Regions from separate parts of the Streptomyces luomodiensis genome, predicted to be linked through region 1. Evidence: predicted binding sites of a transcription regulator. Region 1 holds the regulator's gene; each other region holds the start of a gene.
The links. Region 1 encodes HrcA, which represses chaperone genes, less so after heat shock. Its sites were predicted from a motif close to TTNGCACTCNGNNNNNCNGAGTGCNAA; they were not measured.
Positions count from the first base shown of each region.

Region 2: a site for HrcA is predicted at 1,072-1,098, ahead of groES (co-chaperone GroES). Genes of this name have one in related genera too.
Region 3: a site for HrcA is predicted at 1,673-1,699, ahead of PS467_RS25320 (FmdB family zinc ribbon protein). Genes of this name have one in related genera too.

Region 1 is NZ_CP117522.1:3,414,341-3,417,614, forward strand. Features, by position in the region: gene dnaJ (molecular chaperone DnaJ) at 1-830, opposite strand, end outside; gene hrcA (heat-inducible transcriptional repressor HrcA) at 831-1,847, opposite strand; gene PS467_RS14820 (MBL fold metallo-hydrolase) at 2,011-2,733, shown strand; gene PS467_RS14825 (DUF3097 domain-containing protein) at 3,006-3,274, shown strand, end outside.
Region 2 is NZ_CP117522.1:5,809,439-5,812,712, forward strand. Features, by position in the region: gene PS467_RS24350 (class I SAM-dependent methyltransferase) at 1-6, opposite strand, end outside; gene PS467_RS24355 (polysaccharide deacetylase family protein) at 69-995, shown strand; gene groES (co-chaperone GroES) at 1,247-1,555, shown strand; gene groL (chaperonin GroEL) at 1,650-3,274, shown strand, end outside.
Region 3 is NZ_CP117522.1:6,030,039-6,033,312, reverse strand. Features, by position in the region: gene PS467_RS25325 (potassium/proton antiporter) at 58-1,563, shown strand; gene PS467_RS25320 (FmdB family zinc ribbon protein) at 1,710-2,081, shown strand; gene PS467_RS25315 (S-methyl-5'-thioadenosine phosphorylase) at 2,180-3,025, shown strand.

The DNA of each region.
Region 1 (3,274 bases):
GCCGCCGCCGTCATCGGGATGGTCACCGTGCAGTGCATGTCATCGCCGCGCCGCTGGAAGACCGGGTGCGGGACCTCGTGGATCTCCACGTACAGGTCGCCCGCCGGGCCGCCGCCCGGCCCGACCTCGCCCTCGCCGGCCAGCTGGATCCTGGTGCCGTTGTCCACACCGGCGGGGATCTTCACGGTCAGGGTGCGCCGCGAGCGGACCCGGCCGTCGCCCGCGCACTCCGGGCACGGGGTCGGCACCACGGTGCCGAAGCCCTGGCACTGGGGGCACGGCCGCGAGGTCATGACCTGGCCCAGGAAGGACCGCGTCACCTGGGAGACCTCACCGCGGCCACGGCACATGTCACAGGTCTGCGCCGAGGTGCCCGGCGCCGCGCCCTCGCCGCTGCACGTCGTGCAGACGACCGCGGTGTCGACCTGGATGTCCTTGGTGGTCCCGAACGCGGCCTCGTTGAGCTCCACCTCGAGCCGGATCATCGCGTCCTGACCGCGCCGGGTCCTGGACCGCGGACCGCGCTGCGAGGCGGTGCCGAAGAACGCGTCCATGATGTCGGAGAAGTTGCCGAAGCCCCCGCCGAAGCCGCCGGCGCCGCCGCCGCCCGCCCCGGACATCGGGTCCCCGCCCAGGTCGTAGACCTGCTTCTTCTGCGGATCCGACAGGACCTCGTAAGCGGCGTTGATCTCCTTGAACCGCTCCTGGGTCTTCGGATCCGGATTCACGTCCGGATGCAGCTCGCGTGCGAGCCGACGGAATGCCTTCTTGATCTGGTCCTGCGAGGCATCACGCGGCACGCCCAGGACTGCGTAGTAGTCAGTCGCCACTTACGACTCCGCCAGGATCTGTCCGACGTAACGTGCCACTGCGCGTACCGCTCCCATCGTTCCGGGGTAGTCCATGCGGGTCGGTCCGACCACGCCGAGTTTGGCGACCGCCTCGTCGCCGGAACCGTAGCCGACCGCGACGACCGAGGTGGCGTTGAGCCCCTCGTGAGCATTCTCATGCCCGATGCGCACGGTCATACCCGAGTCCTTCGCCTCGCCCAGCAGCTTGAGGAGGACGACCTGCTCCTCAAGTGCCTCCAGAACGGGCCGGATCGTCAGGGGGAAATCATGCACGAAACGCGTGAGGTTCGCGGTGCCGCCGATCATCAGCCGCTCCTCGGTCTCCTCCACCAGCGTCTCGAGCAAGGTCGACAGTACGATCGACACGGTCCCCCGGTCCTCCTGTTCGAAGGACTCCGGAAGATCCTGCACCAATTGCGGCACATCCGCGAAACGCCGCCCGACGACCCGGCTGTTGAGCCGGGCCCGCAGATCGGCCAGCGAATCCTCGGTGACCGGGGCCGGGCAGTCCACCATGCGCTGCTCCACCCGCCCGGTGTCCGTGATCAGCACCAGCATCACCCGGGCCGTGGCCAGCGGCAGCAGCTCCACATGGCGCACCGTGGACCGGGTCAGCGACGGATACTGCACCACCGCCACCTGCCGGGTCAGCTGCGCCAGCAGCCGGACCGTGCGGCCCACCACGTCGTCGAGGTCGACCGCACCGTCCAGGAAGTTCTGAATGGCCCGCCGCTCCGGGCTGGACAGCGGCTTGACTCCGGCCAGCTTGTCCACGAAGAGGCGATAGCCCTTGTCCGTGGGGATCCGGCCGGCGCTCGTATGCGGCTGGGCGATGAAGCCCTCGTCCTCCAGAGCGGCCATGTCGTTACGCACCGTGGCCGGGGAGACCCCCAGCCGGTGCCGCTCGGTGAGCGCCTTGGAGCCGACCGGCTCCTCCGTCCCCACATAATCCTGGACGATGGCACGCAGCACCTCGAGTCTGCGTTCGCTGAGCACCCCGCGCACCTCCAGTCCAGCGGTCTCATCAGGTCGTCCGTCTGGCACTCACGAGGCACGAGTGCCAGAACCCCTCCGCCAGTGTACGGCGGGGTGCGGTGGCATGGGCAAGAGCCGACGCTGGCAGCAACTCTCCCCACCCCCGCTGAGCTAGCGTCGCGGTATGGAGACGTGTTGGGAAGAGGCAGGCTGGGAGCGGCTCGCGCCGGATGTGGCCCGCCGCCGGATGCCGGAGTGGGACGAGACGGTCGGCGTGGTCGTCGGCCGGACCGACATCCTCGTCGTGGACACCGGCGCGACCCTGCGCGCCGGGGCCGAGCTGCGCACCCGGATCACCCGGCTGACCGGCCGCCGCCCCACCCGGATCGCGTTCACCCATCCGCATTTCGACCACGTCCTGGGCTCGGCCGCCTTCGCGGGCTGCGAGGTGTACGGGGCCACGGGCGTGGACGAGCTGCTGTGCCGGGAGCGGGAGACGCTGCGCGAGGACGCGATCCGCCACGGGGTGGAGCGGGGCGCGGCCACCGAGGCGGTGGACCATCTCGTCGGCCCGCACCATCTGGTCTCCGGGGAGCTCACCCTCGACCTGGGCGACCGGCCGGTGCTGTTGGCCAATGTGGGACCCGGCCACACCGCCCACGACCTGGCCGTTCTGGTGCCCGGCCAGCCCGAGGTGGTCTTCTGCGGCGATCTGGTGGAGGAGTCCGGCCCACCCCAGGCGGGGCCCGACGCGATCCCCGGCCACTGGCCCGCCGCGCTGGACCGGCTGCTCGCCCTCGGCGGCGAGGACGCGCTGTACGTCCCGGGACACGGCTCCGTCGTGGACGCCGCCTTCGTCCGCACCCAACGCGACGAACTGGCCGCCCGCTTCGGCGTGTCCGCCTAGGGCGTGTTTCGAAAGTCCCGCCTGCCCCGCGACGCCTGGCACGCGCGCTCGCCGCGTTGTCGGGATCGTCCGAGTAGGCCCACTACGAGGACGACCCTCCGCCTTGCGATCACACGCACCAGACGCCGCGGGGCCCGCCCTCCGGGCGGACGGCGCTACTTTCGAAACACGCCCTAGGCGGCTTCTAGTTGTTCGCCTAGTCGTGCGCCTGGCCGTTCGCGTGGTCGTGCGGCCATGGGGGCGGGTGGTCGTCGCACGCTATCGTCAGCCGGATGCGACAGTACGACCCGGACCTGACCCCGCCCTGGAAGCGGCAGCGGCCCGCCCCGGAGGTCCCCGCCGAACCGGACCTCGTCGTGGAGGAGGTCACCACCGGATTCTGCGGTGCGGTGATCCGCTGTGAGAAGACCGCCCAGGGTCCCACGGTCACTCTGGAGGACCGCTTCGGCAAACATCGCGTCTTCCCCATGGAGCCGCGCGGTTTTCTTCTCGAGGGGCGTGTCGTCACCCTCGTACGCCCGCGCGCGGCGGCCCCCAGCGC
Region 2 (3,274 bases), 2.4 Mb from region 1:
GCCCATTCTCCCCGCTCCCACGAGCGCATTCGCCCGCGCAGGGCGCGCGGGTCCGCGCGGGGGAGCAGATGATCGCTTTTGTGATGATGATCAAAGCTGGTCTTTCGAGGTGTCTGGTTCTCGCTGCCGCGGCGGTCGTGCTCACCGGCTGCGGGGGGCTCGGCTCTCCCGGGCCGCACACCAGGACGGGGGAGGCGACCGAGCCCGCGCGGCCGGCCTCCGCCACCCCGCACGCGGTGTCCGGGAACTCCGGGGAGCCGCCGTCCCCGGGTCCGTCGGGGACGGACTCGGTGCCGGGAGCGTTCCCGGACGCGTACCGCCGCTGGGGGCTCGACCGGCCGCTGGCCCCGCCGCCCCGGCCCGCGGTCAAGCCGCCGCTCGCGGCGGTGTGGCCGCCGGCGCCCGGACTCGCGACGGTCATCCGGCGGGTCGACACCACCGATCGGGTGGTTTTCCTGACCCTGGACGACGGGATCGAGAAGGACCCGGCCTTCGTCGACCAGGCCCGGGACCTGGGTCTGCCGTTCACACAGTTCCTGGAGAACGAGGTGATCGGCGACCACTACGACTACTTCCGCCGGCTGCGCGAGCTCGGCAACCGGATCGGCAACCACACGCTCACCCACCCCAACCTCGCCGGTAAGGACTACGCGACCCAGCTCCACGAGATCTGCGGCCAGCAGCAGGTCCTCCACGACCGCCTCGGCCTGGAGCCCCGTCTCTTCCGTCCGCCCTACGGGGAGTACGACAGGGTCACGCTGGAGGCGGCGGCGGAGTGCGGACTGGGAAAGCTGGTGCTGTGGCGCGCCGAGATGGAGCCCGGGGGTCTGGTGTACCGCTCGGGCGACGGGCTCCGGCCCGGGGACATCATCCTCGCCCACTTCCGCGGCCCGGACCTGCTGGAAGGCAGGACGATGACCGACATGATCACTTCGATGCTGCGGGAGATCCAGGCGCAGGGGTTCACGGTGGCCCGGCTGGAGGACTACATCTGAGGGCCCCGCGCCCCCGGGAGGAGGGGCGGCGGTGCGGCGGGTGAGAGGCGCCGATCGGGGGGCGCCACCACGTTGCTTGGCACTCTAGTTGACTGAGTGCTAACCGCGTCATAATGTCGACGCTGGCACTCGGGACCAACGAGTGCCAGGGATACAGCGACGGGCAGGTCCGGCACCCGCGACGACGGATCCACCTGGTCGCCACCTCAGACAGTTGACCCCGTGAGATCTCCGAAGGGGGAGGTCGGATCGTGACGACCACCAGCTCCAAGGTTGCCATCAAGCCGCTCGAGGACCGCATCGTGGTCCAGCCGCTCGACGCCGAGCAGACCACGGCCTCTGGCCTGGTCATTCCGGACACCGCCAAGGAGAAGCCCCAGGAGGGCGTCGTCCTGGCCGTGGGTCCGGGCCGCTTCGAGGACGGCAAGCGTCTTCCGCTCGACGTCTCCGTCGGTGACGTCGTGCTCTACAGCAAGTACGGCGGCACCGAGGTGAAGTACAGCGGCGAGGAGTACCTCGTCCTCTCGGCTCGCGACGTCCTCGCGATCGTCGAGAAGTAATCACCGAAGTTTTGCCTATGAGCCGTGCCCCGGTGCCCGTGTCATCTGAAACCGGGGTCGGGGCGCGGTTCGTTTGAGAGGACATACGCAACTCATGGCGAAGATCCTGAAGTTCGACGAGGACGCCCGTCGCGCCCTCGAGCGCGGCGTCAACAAGCTTGCGGACACCGTCAAGGTGACGATCGGCCCCCGCGGCCGCAATGTCGTCATCGACAAGAAGTTCGGTGCTCCGACCATCACCAACGACGGTGTCACGATCGCCCGCGAGGTCGAGGTCGAGGACCCGTACGAGAACCTGGGCGCCCAGCTCGTCAAGGAGGTGGCGACCAAGACCAACGACATCGCGGGTGACGGCACCACCACCGCGACCGTGCTGGCCCAGGCGCTGGTCCGCGAGGGGCTGAAGAACGTGGCCGCGGGCGCCTCCCCGGCCGCCCTCAAGAAGGGCATCGACGCGGCCGTCAAGGCCGTCTCGGACGACCTCCTGGCCACCGCCCGCCCGATCGACTCCAAGTCCGACATCGCCGCCGTGGCCGCGCTGTCCGCCCAGGACAAGCAGGTCGGCGAGCTGATCGCCGAGGCGATGGACAAGGTCGGCAAGGACGGCGTCATCACCGTCGAGGAGTCCAACACCTTCGGCCTGGAGCTCGACTTCACCGAGGGCATGGCCTTCGACAAGGGCTACCTCTCGCCGTACATGGTCACCGACCAGGAGCGGATGGAGGCCGTCCTCGAGGACCCGTACATCCTGATCACCCAGGGCAAGATCTCCTCCATCCAGGACCTGCTGCCGCTGCTGGAGAAGGTCATCCAGGCCAACGCCAGCAAGCCGCTGCTGATCATCGCCGAGGACGTGGAGGGCGAGGCCCTGTCCACCCTCGTCGTCAACAAGATCCGCGGCACCTTCAACGCGGTCGCGGTGAAGGCCCCGGGCTTCGGTGACCGCCGTAAGGCCATGCTCGGCGACATCGCCACCCTTACGGGCGGCACCGTCGTCGCCGAGGAGGTCGGCCTCAAGCTCGACCAGGTCGGCCTGGACGTGCTGGGCACCGCCCGCCGCGTGACCGTCACCAAGGACGACACCACGATCGTCGACGGTGGCGGCAAGGCGGACGAGGTCAGCGGCCGCGTCGCCCAGATCAAGGCCGAGATCGAGACCACGGACTCCGACTGGGACCGCGAGAAGCTCCAGGAGCGGCTCGCGAAGCTGGCCGGCGGCGTGTGCGTGATCCGCGTGGGCGCGGCCACCGAGGTCGAGCTCAAGGAGAAGAAGCACCGCCTGGAGGACGCCATCTCGGCGACCCGCGCCGCGGTCGAGGAGGGCATCGTCTCCGGTGGTGGCTCCGCGCTGGTCCACGCCGCGAAGGTGCTGGAGAACAGCCTGGACCTGGCCGGCGACGAGGCCACCGGTGTCGCGGTGGTCCGCCGCGCCGCGGTCGAGCCGCTGCGCTGGATCGCCGAGAACGCCGGTCTCGAGGGCTACGTCATCACCTCGAAGGTCGCCGAGCTCGAGAAGGGCCACGGCTACAACGCGGCCACCGAGGAGTACGGCGACCTGGTGAAGGCCGGCGTCATCGACCCGGTCAAGGTCACCCGCTCCGCGCTGGAGAACGCGGCGTCGATCGCCTCGCTGCTGCTCACCACCGAGACCCTGGTGGTCGAGAAGCCGGCCGAGGAAGAGCCGGAGGCCGCCGGCCACGGCCACGGTCACGCGCACTG
Region 3 (3,274 bases), 2.6 Mb from region 1:
ATAAGGCAATGAAGTTCCGGTCGGCCGGGAACCCTTCGCAGCGTTTCCGCCGCTCCCGTGAGAAAGGCTCGGCCCCTGACTGTTCACCACCTCAATGAATTGCTGCTGATCTGCTCGCTCGTCCTGCTCGTCGCGGTGGCGGCCGTAAGGGTCTCCTCGCGCAGCGGCCTGCCCACGCTGCTGATCTACCTCGGGATGGGCGTCGCCATCGGCACGGACGGCATCGGCGTCACCTTCAACGACGCCGCGCTAACGCAGAACATCGGCTATGCCGCGCTCGTCGTCATCCTGGCCGAAGGCGGTCTGGGCACGAAGTGGAGCGAGATCAAACCCGCACTGCCGACGGCCGCCGTACTGTCCACCGCGGGCGTCGCGGTGAGCGTAGGGGTCACCGCGGCCGCGGCGCACTATGTGGTGGGACTGGGCTGGCAGCAGGCACTGATCATCGGTGCGGTGGTGTCGTCCACGGACGCGGCCGCGGTCTTCTCGGTGCTGCGCACAGTGCCGCTGCCCAAACGGCTCACGGGCGTCCTGGAGGCCGAGTCCGGCTTCAACGACGCCCCCGTGGTGATCCTGGTCGTCGCCTTCTCCAGCCAGGGCCCCATGGAGTCCTGGTACGCCCTGGTCGGCACGATCGCCCTGGAGCTGGCGATCGGCGCGGCGGCCGGCCTGGCGATCGGGTGGCTGGGGGCCTACGGTCTGCGGCACGTGGCACTGCCCGCCTCGGGCCTGTACCCGATCGCGGTGGTCGCCATCGCGGTGACCGCCTACGCGGGTGGTGCCCTGGCGCACGGGTCCGGCTTCCTCTCGGTCTACCTCGCCACGCTGCTGATGGGCAACGCACGGCTGCCGCACTGGCCGGCGACGCGCGGCTTCGCCGAGGGGCTGGGCTGGATCGCCCAGATCGGAATGTTCATCCTGCTCGGGCTGCTGGTCACCCCGCATGAGCTGGGCGATGACATCTGGCCCGCCCTCGCCGTCGGGCTGGTGCTGACCGTGGTGGCCCGGCCGGTATCGGTGCTGGTCAGCACGGCGCCGTTCCGGATGCCCTGGCGGGAGAAGGCGCTGCTGTCCTGGGCCGGGCTGCGCGGTGCGGTGCCGATCGTGCTGGCGACCATCCCGATGGTCAACGACGTGCCCGGCAGCCGCCGGATCTTCAACATCGTCTTCGTGCTGGTGATCGTCTACACCCTGGTCCAGGGGCCGACGCTGCCCTGGCTCGCCCCCCGGCTGCGGCTTGAGGAGGCCGAGCCCGCCGACCTGGGCATCGAGTCGGCGCCGCTGGAACGGCTGCGCGGGCATCTGCTGTCGGTGTCGATCCCCCAGGCGTCCAAGATGCACGGGGTCGAGATCGGCGAGCTGCGGCTGCCCCCCGGATCCGCCGTCACCCTGGTCGTCCGGGACGGGGCCAGCTTCGTGCCGCTGCCCTCGACCGTGCTGCGGCGCGGTGACGAACTGCTGGTGGTGGCCACGGACCCGGTGCGCGACGCGGCGGAACGGCGACTACGGGCGGTGGCCCGGGGCGGCAAGCTGGCGGGCTGGCTGGGCATGGGAGCGGGGTGACGAGCACCGGGGACGGCAGCCGGAGCCGCGCCGGACGGAGGTGGGCTCGATCACCGTGGGCCCCGCCGCAGTGGACTGACGCGCGGGAATACTGCACTATGGACCGTCGTTAGCACTCATTGAGTGAGAGTGCCAGGAGGAAGAACGTGCCGACCTACCAGTACCAGTGCACCGAGTGCGGCGAGGGCCTCGAGGCGGTGCAGAAGTTCACCGACGACGCGCTCACCGAGTGCCCGAACTGCAAGGGACGCCTGAAGAAGGTGTTCTCGGCGGTCGGCATCGTGTTCAAGGGCTCCGGCTTCTACCGGAACGACAGCCGCTCCTCCTCCAGCAGCACGAGCGGCGGTTCGAGCAAGCCGGCGGCGAAGAGCGACAGCTCCAGTTCGTCGTCCTCTTCGTCCTCGTCCTCCTCGGATTCCTCATCCTCGTCCTCCTCCTCGACGCCTTCGTCTTCGTCCTCGTCGTCTTCGGCGTCCTCGACGTCCTCGACGTCCTCGACGTCGAGCTCGGCCGCCTGATCCGGCCACCCGCTCTTGGGCTTCACCGACGCCCCGCCGCCCCCTCCGGGAGGCGGCGGGGTGTCGTTCGCGCTCATGCGGCTGGCTAGGGTGACCACATGGTCGAGACCAGCAGGCAAGCAGACATAGGGGTCATCGGGGGTTCGGGGTTCTATACGTTCCTCGACGATGTGACTGAGATCACCGTGGAGACCCCCTATGGGGCGCCGAGCGATTCGCTCGTCCTCGGCGACATCGAGGGACGGCGGGTCGCCTTCCTCCCGCGGCACGGCCGCAAGCACCACCTGCCGCCGCACCGCATCAACTACCGCGCCAACCTCTGGGCCTTGCGCTCGCTCGGGGTGCGGCAGGTCCTCGGCCCCTGCGCGGTGGGCGGGCTGCGGCCGGAGTACGGGCCGGGGACACTGCTCGTCCCGGACCAGCTGGTGGACCGTACGAAGGGGCGCACGCAGACGTTCTTCGACGGTGAGCCGCTGCCGGACGGACGGGTGCCGAACGTGGTGCACACCACCTTCGCCGACCCGTACTGCCCGGTGGGACGGAAGGCGGCCGTGGACGCGGCACGCGGACGCGGCTGGGAGCCGGTGGACGGCGGGACCATGTGCGTGGTCGAGGGACCGCGCTTCTCCACCCGGGCCGAATCGCGCTGGCATGCGGCACAGGGCTGGTCGGTGGTCGGCATGACGGGCCACCCGGAAGCGGTGCTCGCTCGTGAACTGGGGCTCTGCTACACCTCGTTGACGCTCGTCACCGATCTGGACGCGGGCGTGGAGACCGGCGAGGGCGTCACCCACACCGAGGTGCTGAAGGTCTTCGGGGAGAATGTGGGCCGACTGCGTGAGGTGCTCTTCGACGCGGTGGGCAGGCTGCCGGAGAACTCCGCGCGGGACTGCCTGTGCACGCATGCCCATGACGGCTGGGACCTGGGGATAGAGCTTCCGTAGGGGACAGCCGCGTCCGGGGCGGCGGCTCGGTACGGGCGGCTGGTGCCTGCGGGCACGACTCGCGGTGGGGTCGGTGCCGGACGGGCCGGTGCCGGACGGGGCCGGTGCCGGACGAGGTGGGTGCCGGATGGGGCCGGTGTCAGTCGGGGCGGGTGTCGCTTGAGGCGAGCGCCACGGGCGGGTGTCCCTCGCTCGGGTGACCGGGTTGTCCACAGCCCGGCGGCCGTCCACAGGCCCGAGCGGGGTCGG